Regions from separate parts of the Streptomyces sp. NBC_00223 genome, predicted to be linked through region 1. Evidence: riboswitches for the same ligand, from Rfam matches in the RefSeq annotation. Region 1 holds a riboswitch; each other region holds the start of a gene.
The links. Region 1 has a riboswitch for cyclic di-AMP ahead of OHA30_RS27805 (M23 family metallopeptidase). Riboswitches for the same ligand answer to the same signal wherever they lie in the genome.

Region 1 (4,203 bases):
CGCCGCGGGCCACCGCGTCCACGATCGCCGCGTGCTCCGCCCAGGACTCCGCGGCCCGGGCCGAACCGTCGTCGCCGTAGACCCACGCGATCTTGTGCCGCAGCTGGGTGAGCAGCGCGGCCAGGGTGGGACTGCCCGACGCCTGGGCCAGCGTCTCGTGGAACCAGCCGTTCAGCGAGGGCAGATCCGACAGCTGCCCCTGTCCGGCCCGCTCCTGGCCGAGCCGCACCAGGCCGCGCAGCACGCGCAGGTGCGCGTCGGTACGGCGCTGGGCCGCCCGGCCCGCGCCCAGCGGCTCCAGCAGCGCGCGGATCTCCAGCAGGTCGGCCGCCTCCTGCTCGGTCGGCTCGGCGACCGAGGCGCCGGCGTGTCTGCGGGTGCGGACGAAGCCCTCGGACTCCAGGGTGCGCAGCGCCTCGCGCACGGGCACCCGGGACACCCCGTACCGCCGGGCGAGCAGTTCCTCGGTCAGCCGGCCGCCCGGTGGGAAGAAACCGCCGACAATGTCGTCGCGGATCGCCGCGCACACCACTTGGGCGGAGATACGGCGGCCGGTGCCGTCCGTCCCGTTCACGTACGATTCCGCATCGCAGGACTCCGTTCTTTCCCCGTATTGTGCCGCGACTCTATTTCAGCACAAGAGGGAATGGAAAAGCAGCCCCCGAATTCGGTACTCTTTCCGGCCGGGGCTGACGGGGAGGGGAGGCGGGCGGAAGGTGTCCGGGCGGCCCGGTGGCCGCCGGCGCTTGCGATCACCACTGCCCGGCTCCGGACGCTCCCCTCGTGCTTCCGCGCGCTTCGGATGCCTCCGGACGCGCGCGAAGGCCCCGGCGGGAGGAACCGGGGCCTTCGGTCGGGGGTGCGCCGCCACCGGCGGCGCGACGCGGGAACGCGTCAGATGGTGACGCCGTGCGAGGCCAGGTAGGCCACGGGGTCGAGGTCGGAGCCGTAGTCCGGGGTGGTGCGGACCTCGAAGTGCAGATGCGGTCCGGTCACGTTGCCGGTCGCGCCCGAGACGCCGATCTCCTGACCCTCCGTGACCGTCTGGCCGGCCGAGACCAGCGGCTGGGTCAGATGCCCGTACAGCGTGTACATGCCGTCCGCGTGCTTGATGATCACGTCGTTGCCGTAGGCGCCGTCCGCGCCCGCCGACACCACCGTGCCCGCGGCGACCGCGTGTACCGGGGTGCCCGAGCCCACCAGGAAGTCGACACCGGTGTGCGAACCGCTCGACCACAGCGAACCCGACGCCTTGTAACCCGTACCGATCGCGGCGTCCCCGACCGGCTTCATGTAGCCGGAGTCCACGGGGAGCGCGGTACGCGCGGTGGAGCGGCTGGCGCCTGTCAGCGTGTCACGTGTGGCGGCCGTCGCCGCCTTGGCCGCGGCCGCGGCGCGGGCCTTGGTCTCGGCGGCGGCCTTCGCGGCGGCAGCGGCCTTCGCCTTGGCCGCCGCCTTCGCCCGCGCCCTGGCCTCGGCCCTGGCCTGCGCCTTGGCCTCCGCCTGAGCCTTCTGCGCGGCCTTGCGCGCCTGATCGGCCCTGGCCTGCGCGGCGTCGGCGGCCTCGCGCTGGGCGTCGGCCTGCGCGGCGAGGGTGTGCGCCAGCGAGTCGCTGACGTCCGGGGCCCGGGTGAAGGCGGTGTCGCGGACCGGAGCGGGGGCGGGGTCGGCCTGCCCGGGCGAGGCCATCGCGTTGGCGCCGAAGGCCCCGGCCCCGCTGAGTACGGCCACTCCGGCCAGGGCGGCGGCGCCGGCCCGGACCCGGCGCGGACGGCGGTGCTTCCCGCTGGGCGCGGGCAGTCGAGGGGTGAACGCCATGAGGAGGCGAGCTCCTTTCCTTCCTTCTCGCCTACCGGGTCAGCTGACGGGTTCGGAGCAGGAAGGTCTCCTACGGGACCGCCGCTGGGCGGAGGGTCCCGATTCACCCCAAGGACACGTGGGTCCCCGGCTCCCCTGGGTGCGGGGACTCGGCGATGCGCACCCGGGGCCGCAGGACACGGCTGGTGCTGACGGGTGACGGGCGTTGACGCTAACCGGGCACTCGTGCGTATGACAAACAGATCGGCTGATATGTAGTGGACGCCACACCAAGGCGCACCAATCACCCTTCGGCGCCCACACCACCCCGCACCGCCCGCACGGCACCAAAACGCCCGGAACCCCGGCGCCACGAGGGCGACCGGGGTTCCGGGCTGCGAACGTACGACGGTCGGATCAGCTGACGACGGTCACCTGTCCGATGCCCAGCTCACGTACCGGGTCCGCGATGGCCGAGGCGTCTCCGACGAGGATCACCACCAGGCGGTCCAGCGGGAAGGCGTTGACCACCGCGGCGGTGGCCTCCACCGTGCCGGTCGCCGCGAGCCGCGCGTAGAGCTCGGCCTGGTAGTCGTCCGGGAGCTGCTGCTCGACCTGGTCGGTGAGCGTGCCCGCCACCGCGGCGGCCGTCTCGTACCGCAGGGGCGCGACCCCGACGAGGTTCTGCACGGCGACATCGCGCTCGTCGTCGGTCAGCCCGTCCTCGGCGAGGGTGCGGATCACCTGGCGGAGGTCGGCGAGAGCGGGACCGGTGACCTCGGTGGCCACCGAACCGCTGATCGCCAGCAGCGCGGCGCCGGTACCGTCCGCGGACGACAGCAGCACCTGGGCGAAGGCCCGGACTCCGTAGGTGTAGCCCTTCTCCTCGCGCAGCACCCGGTCGAGACGCGAGGTGAGGGTGCCGCCGAGGCAGTAGGTGCCCAGGACCTGCGCGGCCCACGCCGGGTCGTGCCGGTCGGCGCCGGTCCGGCCGATCAGCAGCTGCGTCTGGACCGAGCCCGGGCGGTCGACGATCACCACGCGCGCGGAGTCGTCCGCGGTGATCGCCGGACGCGGACGGGCCTCGCCGGGGGTGCCCCGCCACCGGCCGAGGGTGCTGTCGAGCAGGGCCGGCAGGTCGATGCCGGTGAAGTCGCCGACCGCGACGGCGGTGGCGGTCGCGGGCCGGACATGGGCCTCGTAGAAGGCGCGGACCGCGGCCGAGTCGATCCTGCGGACGGTCTCCTCGGTGCCCTGGCGGGGCCGCGAACAGCGCAGCTCGGCCGGGAAGAGCTCCTTGGACAGCGCCATGGCGGCCCGGCGGGCGGGGTTGGCCAGCTCGTGCGGGATCTCGTCGAGCCGGTTGGCGACCAGGCGCTTGATCTCGTCGTCGGGGAAGGCGGGGGCCCGCAGCGCCTCGGCGAGCAGCCCGAGGGCCTTGTCCAGGCGGGAGGCGGGCACTTCGAGGGTGACCCGGACCCCGGGGTGGTCGGCGTGCGCGTCCAGGGTGGCGCCGCAGCGCTCCAGCTCGGCCGCGAACTCCTCGGCGGTGTGCTCGTCGGTGCCCTCGGACAGCGCCCTGGCCATGATGGTGCCGACCCCGTCGAGGCCCTCCGGCTCGGCGTCCAGCGGCGCGGCGAGCAGCACCTCGACGGCCACGACCCGCCGGCCGGGACGGTGACTGGTCAGCAGCGTCAGGCCGTTGGCCAGGGTGCCGCGCTCGGGCGCGGGAAACGCCCACGGCTTGGGCTCGCCGGCCTGCGGCTGCGGGTGGAACGTCATGACGGCGGCGGTGTCGCTCACGCTTCGCCCTCTTCCTGGTCCTGGTCGATCGCGGCCTGGTCTTCCTGCGGCTCGGTGGCGTCGTCGCCGGACTGCGCGCCGCCGGTGGGTTCGTAGACGAGCACGGCGCGGTTGTCGGGCCGCAGCCGCGCCGCGGCCACCGCCTGGACCTCCTCCGCGGTGACGGCCAGCACCCGCTGCACGGCGGTCAGGGCGAGCTGCGGGTCGCCGAAGAGCACGGCGAACCGGCACAGTTCGTCCGCCCGGCCGCCGACGGTCGACAGCCGGTCCAGCCACTCCCGCTCCAGCTGGGCCTGGGCCCGCTCCATCTCGGCGGGCGTCGGGCCGTGTTCGGCGAACCGGGCCAGCTCCTCGTCCACCGCCTCCTCGATGGCGGACAGTTCGACCCCGCTGGACGCCTTGACGTCGAGCCAGCCGAGCGAGGGCGCCCCGGCCAGCCGCAGCAGCCCGAACCCGGCGGCCACCGCCGTACGGTCCCGCCGTACCAGCCGGTTGTGCAGCCGGGACGACTCGCCGCCGCCCAGCACCGTCAGCGCCAGATCGGCGGCGTCGCCCGCGCGGGTGCCGTCCTCGGGCAGCCGGTAGGCGGCCATCAGGGCGCGC
Region 2 (4,203 bases), 1.3 Mb from region 1:
TCCTGTACATTTTGTAGTGATGGAGGTGCGTACCCGTGTTCCGTCCCACCGCCCGCTACGTCCTGCCCGAGTTCACCGAGCGCGGCAGCAACGGCGTCCGCACGATGGACCCCTACTCCAAGCTGCTCCAGGAGCGGATCGTCTTCCTGGGCACGCAGATCGACGACACGTCGGCGAACGACGTGATGGCCCAGCTCATCCACCTGGAGAGCTCCGCGCCCGAGCAGGACATCAACCTCTACATCAACTCCCCCGGCGGCTCCTTCTCCGCGATGACCGCGATCTACGACACGATGCAGTTCGTCACCTGCGACGTGGCGACGGTCTGCATCGGCCAGGCGGCCTCCGCCGCCGCGGTGCTGCTGGCCGCGGGCTCGCCCGGCAAGCGGTTGATCACACCGGGCGCGCGTGTTCTGATCCACCAGCCCTCGCTGAGCGAGGCCGTACAGGGCGATGTGTCGGACCTGGAGATCCAGGCCAATGAACTGCTGCGCACCCGCGAGCAGTTGGAGACGCTGCTGGTCAGGCACACCGGCCGGGAACTGGATCAGGTCCGCGCCGACATCGAGCGGGACAAGGTCCTCGACGCGCAAGCGGCCGTCGACTACGGCCTGGTGGACCGGACGACCACCAGCCGCAAGGCCAACACCCCCGCGTACGGCCTGCGGTGACCCGCGGTGGTGCCGGAACCGCCGCCGCTGCCGGCGCTGACCCGCTCGGAGGGCGAGCTGATCGACACCTATCTGGAGGTCGTCGACCTGCTCGGCCGGATCAACCCGTCCCGCAACACGGACACCTATGCCGCGCTGCGGGCCGCGCAGGCGCTGGTGAGCCGGGCGGTCGCACTGCGGGAGGCGCTCACCGTGATGCATCTGCGCGGTGAGACCCAGATGCACCACGCCACGCTCGGGCGCGCGCTGCGGGTGCTCGACGGGCAGCGGCGGACCGGTCAGGTGGCTGTGCCGCCCGACCCCGCGGCGCCGCCGGACGCGTGAGGCCGCGGAGGTGCGAACCCCCGACGCGTGAACCGGCGGACGCGTGAGCCGCCGGACATGTGCCGTCGCGGCGCCGAATTCGTGACGCTGCGCCACCGGTTGCGCCACCCGGTGTCGGCTCGGCTCAGTCCATTGGCGTATTCCGCCGCTTCCGGCAATCCGTCGAACAGTTGCGGCCAGCGGCCGGGCCCGGCCGGGAGCCCCGGAGATCGTCGCAGGTCAGATCGTACGGCGACGGCGGCCGGCGGGCGCGGGCCGCAGGCGCTCACCCGGACGGCGGAGGCGTGACGAGACTCACATCGCGCGTTTCTGTGACCGCGCGAGTGCGTGGAGTGGGTAACCATCCGTGCTGACGACAAGCCCCCGCCGCCGTGGCGGGGCGGTCCGCGCGGATGCCCAGTCCTGCCGACGCGTTGGATGCCAGGTCGACATGAGTGCAGCGGCAGGAGCGGAGGACCCAGCACGACGGGTCGGTCCCGGAACGCGTCCGGGCCGGCCCTTGGGGTGAAGCCGCAGTGCGCGGCCGGGCATCTTCGCCTGCCCGAACCCGACAGGTCATCCTTCGCAGGCTGATGACGAAGGGTTGCGCATGACCGCGCTCAACCGCATCACGTCTCCTCACCTGTCCGCGCGGCTGACCCGGCTCGGGGCCGCCTCCATGCTCACCGCGGCGGCCGTCACCGTACCGTCCCTGCTGCCGGAGACCGTCCAGCGGGCCGAGGCCGCGTCACTGGGCGCGGAGGCGCTCGGCATCGCGGCCTCGAAGAAGGGTTCGCCCTATCAGTGGGGGGCGTCCGGGCCGTACCGCTTCGACTGCTCGGGCCTGACGCTGTACTCGTTCAAGGCGGCGGGCAAGTCCCTCCCGCGTACGGCGGCGGCGCAGTACAACAGCACGCAGCACATCTCCGTGGGCTCCCGAAGAGTCGGTGACCTGGTCTTCTTCCACTCCGGTTCCTCCGTTTACCACGTCGGCATCTACGCCGGCGCCGGCACCATCTGGCACGCGCCCAAGACCGGCACCACGGTCCGGCTGGAACGCATCTGGACGAACAGCGTCTGGTACGGGCGGGTGGTCGGGTGAGCCGGGGTCCGGGCCGGGCGCCTGATCCGGGCCCTGGTCGGGCGCCCGGCCCGGACCGTCAGACGGCGAGCGCGCGGCCCCAGCCGCGGGTGACACGCCGGACGGCGATCGTGCCCGTGACGGCCGCTATCGCCAGCAGCACGCAGATGTCCGTGTACGTACGCGGCGCGTGGCCCATGGCGGCCTCGCGCAGGGCGTCGGCGGCCCAGTACCCGGGTGAGAGCGGGGCGGCCGCGCGCATCCAGCCCGGGAGGGTGGACAGCGGTACGAGCACACCGCCGAGGGTGGTGAGGAAGAAGGCGCCGATGTCGAACGCGGCCATGAGCTGGCCGTAGCTCCGTACGAGCAGGGCGGCGGCCGAGCCCATGCCCAGCAGCGCCAGTATCCAGGCGACGCAGGCGGCCACGAGCAGGCCGGGCGCGGCCACGCGCATTCCGAAGGCGACCACGCCGAAGCCGAGGACGAACACCTGCTGGGCGGCGAGCACGCCGAACACGGGCAGGGCCTTGCCGATCAGCAGCTCGCCCGCGCGTACGGGGGTCTGGCGCAGCCGGTCCCAGGTGCGCCAGACCCGCTCGGACAGGATCGACGAGCCCACGATCGACAGGGCGAGCAGCGAGAACGTCACGAGCGAGCCGACGACGGCCAGCGCGGTCCCCGACGGCCCCTGGACGGCCGTGTAGAGCGGCCGCATCGCGAGCAGCAGGATCACGGGCATGAGGAGGCGGCCGATCAGCGGGCCGGGCTCGTGCAGCAGCACGGCGGCGTTGTGCCGCACGAGCACGCCGGCCCTCCCCACCCCGCCCCGCGCGCCCCCGCCACCCTCGCGCGGGTCGCGCGGTTGCCGGGGCTCACCCGCCGACGTGACCCCGGAGGCGGCGGCCGACACACGGACGGCGGAGTCAGCCCCCGCGTCGGCACCAGGGCGAATCCCTTCCTCGCCGCCCGGCGGAAGGAAGACGGCCGCGTGCCGGTCCACGCCTGTCACGGCGGGACGGCGCTGCGTGGCAGCGGCCGCGGAGATCGGGGATCCGGCGCCATCCGAGACGCGCACACCCCCGTTGCGACCCGCCTCGGCACGCGGCGACCGGATCCCGGAACAGCCCGGCTCTCCACCCGCCCCGGCCGCGTCGGCGGCGTCGGCGGCGCCGGGCACATTGGCGACGGACATACGCGCGTCGACAGCATCCGGGCCGGGTTTCCGGCCGCCCGCGCCCGGCCCCGGCGGGCCGGCGGCGAGGACACCCGCGCCCGGCTCCGGTTGCCGCCCGCCGTCCACGAAACCGCCGGAGGCGAACTCCGCCTCGGTGCCCGGCGGGGTGGCGAGGGCCTTGGGCGCCGAGGTGGCGAGGGCCGCGTAGAGGTCGTCGAGGTCGGGGCGGCGGACGTCGACCGCGAGGGGCGCGCACCCGGCGGTGAGGAGCGCCGCGAGGTCGGCCGGCGGATCGAAGGTGGCGATCCGCAGCCCGCCCTGCCCGTCGTCCCGGGTACGGGAACCCAGCTCGGCGGGGAGCCCGGGCCGCGGCCGGTCCGGGTCGAGGGCGACCCGTACCTCGCCGGGCAGCCCGCTCGTGAGCGCCGCCCGCTCCCCGCGGGCGACCACGCGTCCGGCCCTGGCCACGGCCAACGTCGCGTCCAGGTCGACGAGTTCGGGCAGGTAGTGCGTGGTGTAGACGACCGCCGCACCCGCGTCCGCGCGGGCCCGTACCGCCGCGAGCAGCGCCTGCCGGGTCTCGGGGTCCGCGCCCGCGGTCGGCTCGTCGAGCAGCAGCACGCGCGGCGAGCCGACCATCGCGGCGGCGGCCTGCGTACGGCGCCGCTGCCCGCCGGAGAGGACCGCGCACCGCCGGTCCAGCACGTCCCCGAGCACCAGCTCCTCCGCGACCGCCTCGACCGAGCGGGCTGCGGCGGCCCGCCGCAGCCCCGCGAGCCCGGCGAACAGCCCCAGGTGCTCGCGGACGGTGACCGTCGGGTAGAGGGCGAGCTCCTGCGGCGCGACGCCGAACAGCGCGCGGGCGGCCCGCGGTTCGGCCAGCGCGTCGATCCCGCAGACGGTGACGCGCCCCGCCCCGGGCCGCACCAGACCGGTGGTGACCTCCACGAACGTCGTCTTCCCTGCCCCGTTGT
Region 3 (4,203 bases), 1.3 Mb from region 1:
GCCGAGGCGCTGCCCGTCGCCGACGGCTGCGCGGACGCGGCCTGGCTCGGCTCGGTCCTGCACCACATCGGCGACCTCACGGCCGCGGCCCACGAACTGCGCAGGGCGCTCCGGCCGCAGGCCCCCGTGCTGATCCGCAACATCTTCCCCGGCCGGGCCGACAACGACCTGCGGGTGCGGTTCTTCCCCGAGACCGCCCGGGGCATCGCCGACTACGCGAGCGTCGAGCAGGTCTGCGCGGCCTTCGCGCCGGCCGGATTCACCCGGGTGAGCCTGGCCGCCGTACCGCAGGAGAGCGCCGCGAACCTCGGGCAGTACGCGGACCGGCTGCGCCGGGACGCCGACTCCAAGCTGCGGGCGCTGAGCGACGAGGAGTTCGCGCGCGGCACGGCCCGGCTGCGGGCGGCCGACCCGGACGCGCCCGCGACGAGCTGGATGGACCTGCTGGTGCTGCGCTGAGCGCTCGGCGGCCGAGAGCGTCGGCTGCGCTGAGCGCTCGGCAGTCGAGAGCGGCGGTGACGCGACCCGGCGCCCGGAGGCGGCGCCTTACGCGATCCGGCGCGCCGCCGCGAACGGCATCCAGCTCATCTGCCCGACCTCCACGACCGCCCCGGTGTGCGGTGCGTGCACGATCTGGCCGTTGCCGATGTAGATGCCGACATGGCTGATGCCGGAGTAGAAGAACACCAGGTCGCCTGGGCGCAGTTCGGACTGCGAGACCGCCGTGCCGTCCTTGACCTGGTCCCAGGTCGTCCGCCCGATGGTGATGCCCGCCGCGTGGTAGGCCGCCTGGGTCAGACCCGAGCAGTCGTACGAGTCCGGGCCCGTGCCGGTGGAGCGGTACGGCTTGCCGCGCTGGGCCATCGCGAACGCGATCGCGGCCGCCGCGCGCCCGGAGGCGGGACCGTTGTAGGTGTAGCTCGCGTTCGACGCCGAGGAGGAGGAAGAAGAGGAAGAAGAGGACGACGACGAGACCGGCGCCACCTTCGGGTGCATCGCGGCGAGCTTGGCGCGCTGTTCGGCGTTGAGGCTGTTGAGCAGCTTCTGCGCGGCGGCCAGCTTGGTCTGGAGGTTCTTCTTCTCGGTGGCGAGCTTGTTCTGCGCGGTGGTCAGCTCGTTCAGGCTCGCGGTGGCCTGGGCACGCTGGATGGACGCCTGCTCCTGCTGGATCTTGAAGTCCTCCAGCGCCTGTTCCTGCGTGGCGGAGACCCGGTCCATCAGGTGCGACTGCTGGAAGAACTGCTCCGGGTTGTCGGAGAGCAGCAGCTGGGTCGTCTGGTCCAGGCCGCCGTCGCGGTACTGGGCGGCGGCGAACTGGCCGAGCACCCGCCGCGTCTCGTTCATCTTCTGGGTCTTCTGGGCGACCTGGGTGAGCAGCTGGTTGGCCTTCTCCCGCTGCTTCTCGGTCTTCTCCTTGGCCTGGTCGTAGTGCTGTGTCGCGATCTCGGCCTGCTCGTTGAGGTCGTCGACCTGCTGCTTCACCTCGGAGATCGAGGGCTGCGAGGGCTTGGCCGGCGCGGCAGTGGCGCTCTCGCTGAGCAGGGTGACCGAGGCGAGGGCCGCGGCGGTGATACCCACGGCGGCACGCGGAGCGGCCGAGGAGAGTATGTGGGTGCGCGGCTTGCGGTGCGACGCCAAGGAGGCGACTCCTTCCATGCGCCGCCGACCGGGTTAGCTGACGGGTTCGGGCCGGAAAGGTAGCCCTACGGGCCGGACGCCTGTCGGCGCCTGCCCCGATTCACCCCAAACTGCTGGTGGGTCCCCGGTTCCGGCTGTCGCCGGATTAGGCGGAGGCGGCTGGCTGCCGGCACCTTCACCGGCGGGGAACGAGCCACCTAGCGGGCTACGGTAGTCAACTGGCGCAAGGCTTGGGAAGTTTAGATCGCAATGTGACCGAAATCGCTTTGTGATCTTACGGGTTGTGCGGGGCATCGTTACCCATTACCGCCCAATGCGCTCCGATCGCCCTCAAGGGATCAATACGGGCGCGCCGCCGCATAGAACGGCATTTCGGTGATCGGGGCGATTTTGACCACCGTGCCGGTGTGCGGGGCGTGGATCATCTGGCCGTCGCCGATGTAGAGCCCGACATGGCTGACGTCGCTGTAGAAGAAGATCAGATCGCCCGGCCGGAGGTCCGACTCCGACACCCGGGTGCCGACGTCCACCTGGTCGTACGTGGTCCGCGGCAGCTCGATCCCGGCCGCCTTGTACGCCGCCTGGGTAAGGCCCGAGCAGTCGAACGAGTCCGGCCCGGTCGCGCCCCACACATACGGCTTCCCGAGCTGGTTGCGCGCGAAGGCGATGGCCTGGTCGGCGACCGAGGAGTTGGCGGCCGGCACGGGGGCGTCCTCGGCCCTGGCGGCCGCGGCCTGCCGCGCGGCCTTCTCCTTCGCCGCCAGCGCGGCCGCCTTCACCCGCGCTTCGGCCTCCTGCTCGGCCTGTAGCGCCGCCAGCCGCGCCTTCTCCTGCGCGGTCAGCGTGTTGAGCAGGTGCTGCGCCGCGCCCAGCTTGGTCTGTACGTCCTTCTTGGCCGTCCGCAGTCCGGCCTGCTGCGTGGTGAGGGTCGCCAGGCTCTGCGCCGCCTCGATCCGCTGCTGAGTGGCCGCGGCCTGCTGCACCCGGTAGGACTCCACGGCCTGCTTCTGCCGCCGGCCGAGCACATCGGTCAGATGGGCCTGGTCGGCCAGGCTCTCCGGGTCGGCGGCGAGCAGATAGCGCCCGGCCGAGTCGTCGCCGCCGGCCCGGTACTGCGCGGCCGCGTACTGGCCCAGCAACCGCCGGGAGTCGTTCAGCTGCTGTGTCTTCCGCGCGGCCTGCGCCAGCAGCTTGTTGACCTTCGTGTTCTGCTGGTCGGTCTGCTCCTTGGCGCCGTTGTAGTGCTCGGTGGCGACCTCGGCCTGGTGCATCAGCGAGTCGACCTTCGCCTTCACCTCGGATATCGACGGCTGCGCGGGCTTGGCGGGCGCGGCGTTCGCGCTCTCGGTGAGCAGGGTCACGGTGGCCAGGGCGGCTGTGGTGAGCCCCACGGCCGCGCGCGGGCCGGGGGAGCTGAGTAGCGCGGTACGGGCCTTACGGTGTGTCGCCATTGCGGGCGGACTCCTCTCGGCCGCTGCCTGGATGCGGTTGGTGCGGAACCGTAGCCAACGCCCGGTACCACTGGAAAGGCCGATGTCCGATAGGCCCGATACCTTTTCGTCATCTTTTGCCGATCGCGGAGAGTTGTGACGGAGGGTGGCGGACGGGCTACGAGGGGACGGGCGCGGGGCGGCGCCGCGGGCCCGTACGGACACCTCCGCCGGGTCCTTCGGTGAACCGGGCCGGACTGTCGGTGGGGACGCCTAGACTCGGGAGGCGATGAGCAGCCTCTTTGACGAACACTTCCTCGCCGGCCTCGACTCCGCCGCCCATGGGCCGGTCGACTCCGCGCCCCCGCCGCCGGAGGACGACGGCGGGCCGGAGCACGTACCGGACAGCCTCTTCGGCGACCGGTTCGACGGGCCGCCGCCCGAGCGCGACGCGTACTACCGGGACGGCGCACCGCGCCCGGCCACCGACCCCGCGCAACTGCTCGAAGGGCTCAACGAGCAGCAGCGCGCGGCCGTCGAGCACGCCGGCGGACCGCTGCTCATCGTCGCCGGGGCCGGCTCGGGCAAGACCCGGGTGCTCACCCACCGCATCGCCTATCTGCTCGGCGCCCGCCAGGTGCACCCCGGCGCGATCCTCGCGATCACCTTCACCAACAAGGCCGCGGGCGAGATGAAGGAGCGCGTCGAGGAGCTGGTCGGCCCGCGCGCCAAGGCCATGTGGGTGTCCACCTTCCACAGCGCCTGCGTCCGCATCCTGCGCCGCGAGTCCAAGGTGCTGGGCTTCACCTCGTCCTTCTCGATCTACGACGCCGCCGACTCCAAGCGGCTGATGGCGCTGGTCTGCCGGGACCTGGACCTCGACCCCAAGCAGTTCCCGCCGAAGTCCTTCAGCGCGAAGGTCTCCAACCTCAAGAACGAACTCATCGACGAGGAGACCTTCGCCGCCCAGGCGGAGAACTCCTTCGAGAAGAAGCTCGCCGAGGCGTACGCGATGTACCAGGCGCGGCTGCGCGAGGCCAACGCGCTGGACTTCGACGACATCATCATGACCACGGTCAATCTGCTCCAGGCGTTCCCCGACGTCGCCGAGCACTACCGGCGGCGCTTCCGGCAC

Region 2: linked by a shared signal. The riboswitch ahead of OHA30_RS33240 (C40 family peptidase) and the one ahead of OHA30_RS27805 (M23 family metallopeptidase) in region 1 are both predicted to bind cyclic di-AMP.
Region 3: linked by a shared signal. The riboswitch ahead of OHA30_RS22225 (C40 family peptidase) and the one ahead of OHA30_RS27805 (M23 family metallopeptidase) in region 1 are both predicted to bind cyclic di-AMP.

What each region holds. Positions count from the first base shown of each region.
Region 1 covers NZ_CP108109.1:6,510,557-6,514,759, reverse strand. The annotation lists gene OHA30_RS27810 (GntR family transcriptional regulator) at 1-574, opposite strand, end outside; gene OHA30_RS27805 (M23 family metallopeptidase) at 895-1,818, opposite strand; cyclic di-AMP (ydaO/yuaA leader) riboswitch at 1,833-1,983, opposite strand; gene OHA30_RS27800 (M16 family metallopeptidase) at 2,215-3,579, opposite strand; gene OHA30_RS27795 (M16 family metallopeptidase) at 3,597-4,203, opposite strand, start outside.
Region 2 covers NZ_CP108109.1:7,822,327-7,826,529, reverse strand. The annotation lists gene OHA30_RS33250 (ATP-dependent Clp protease proteolytic subunit) at 36-671, shown strand; gene OHA30_RS33245 (hypothetical protein) at 678-995, shown strand; cyclic di-AMP (ydaO/yuaA leader) riboswitch at 1,404-1,581, shown strand; gene OHA30_RS33240 (C40 family peptidase) at 1,585-2,076, shown strand; gene OHA30_RS33235 (ABC transporter ATP-binding protein/permease) at 2,135-4,203, opposite strand, start outside.
Region 3 covers NZ_CP108109.1:5,221,721-5,225,923, forward strand. The annotation lists gene OHA30_RS22220 (class I SAM-dependent methyltransferase) at 1-459, shown strand, start outside; gene OHA30_RS22225 (C40 family peptidase) at 547-1,638, opposite strand; cyclic di-AMP (ydaO/yuaA leader) riboswitch at 1,646-1,800, opposite strand; gene OHA30_RS22230 (C40 family peptidase) at 1,977-3,089, opposite strand; gene pcrA (DNA helicase PcrA) at 3,358-4,203, shown strand, end outside.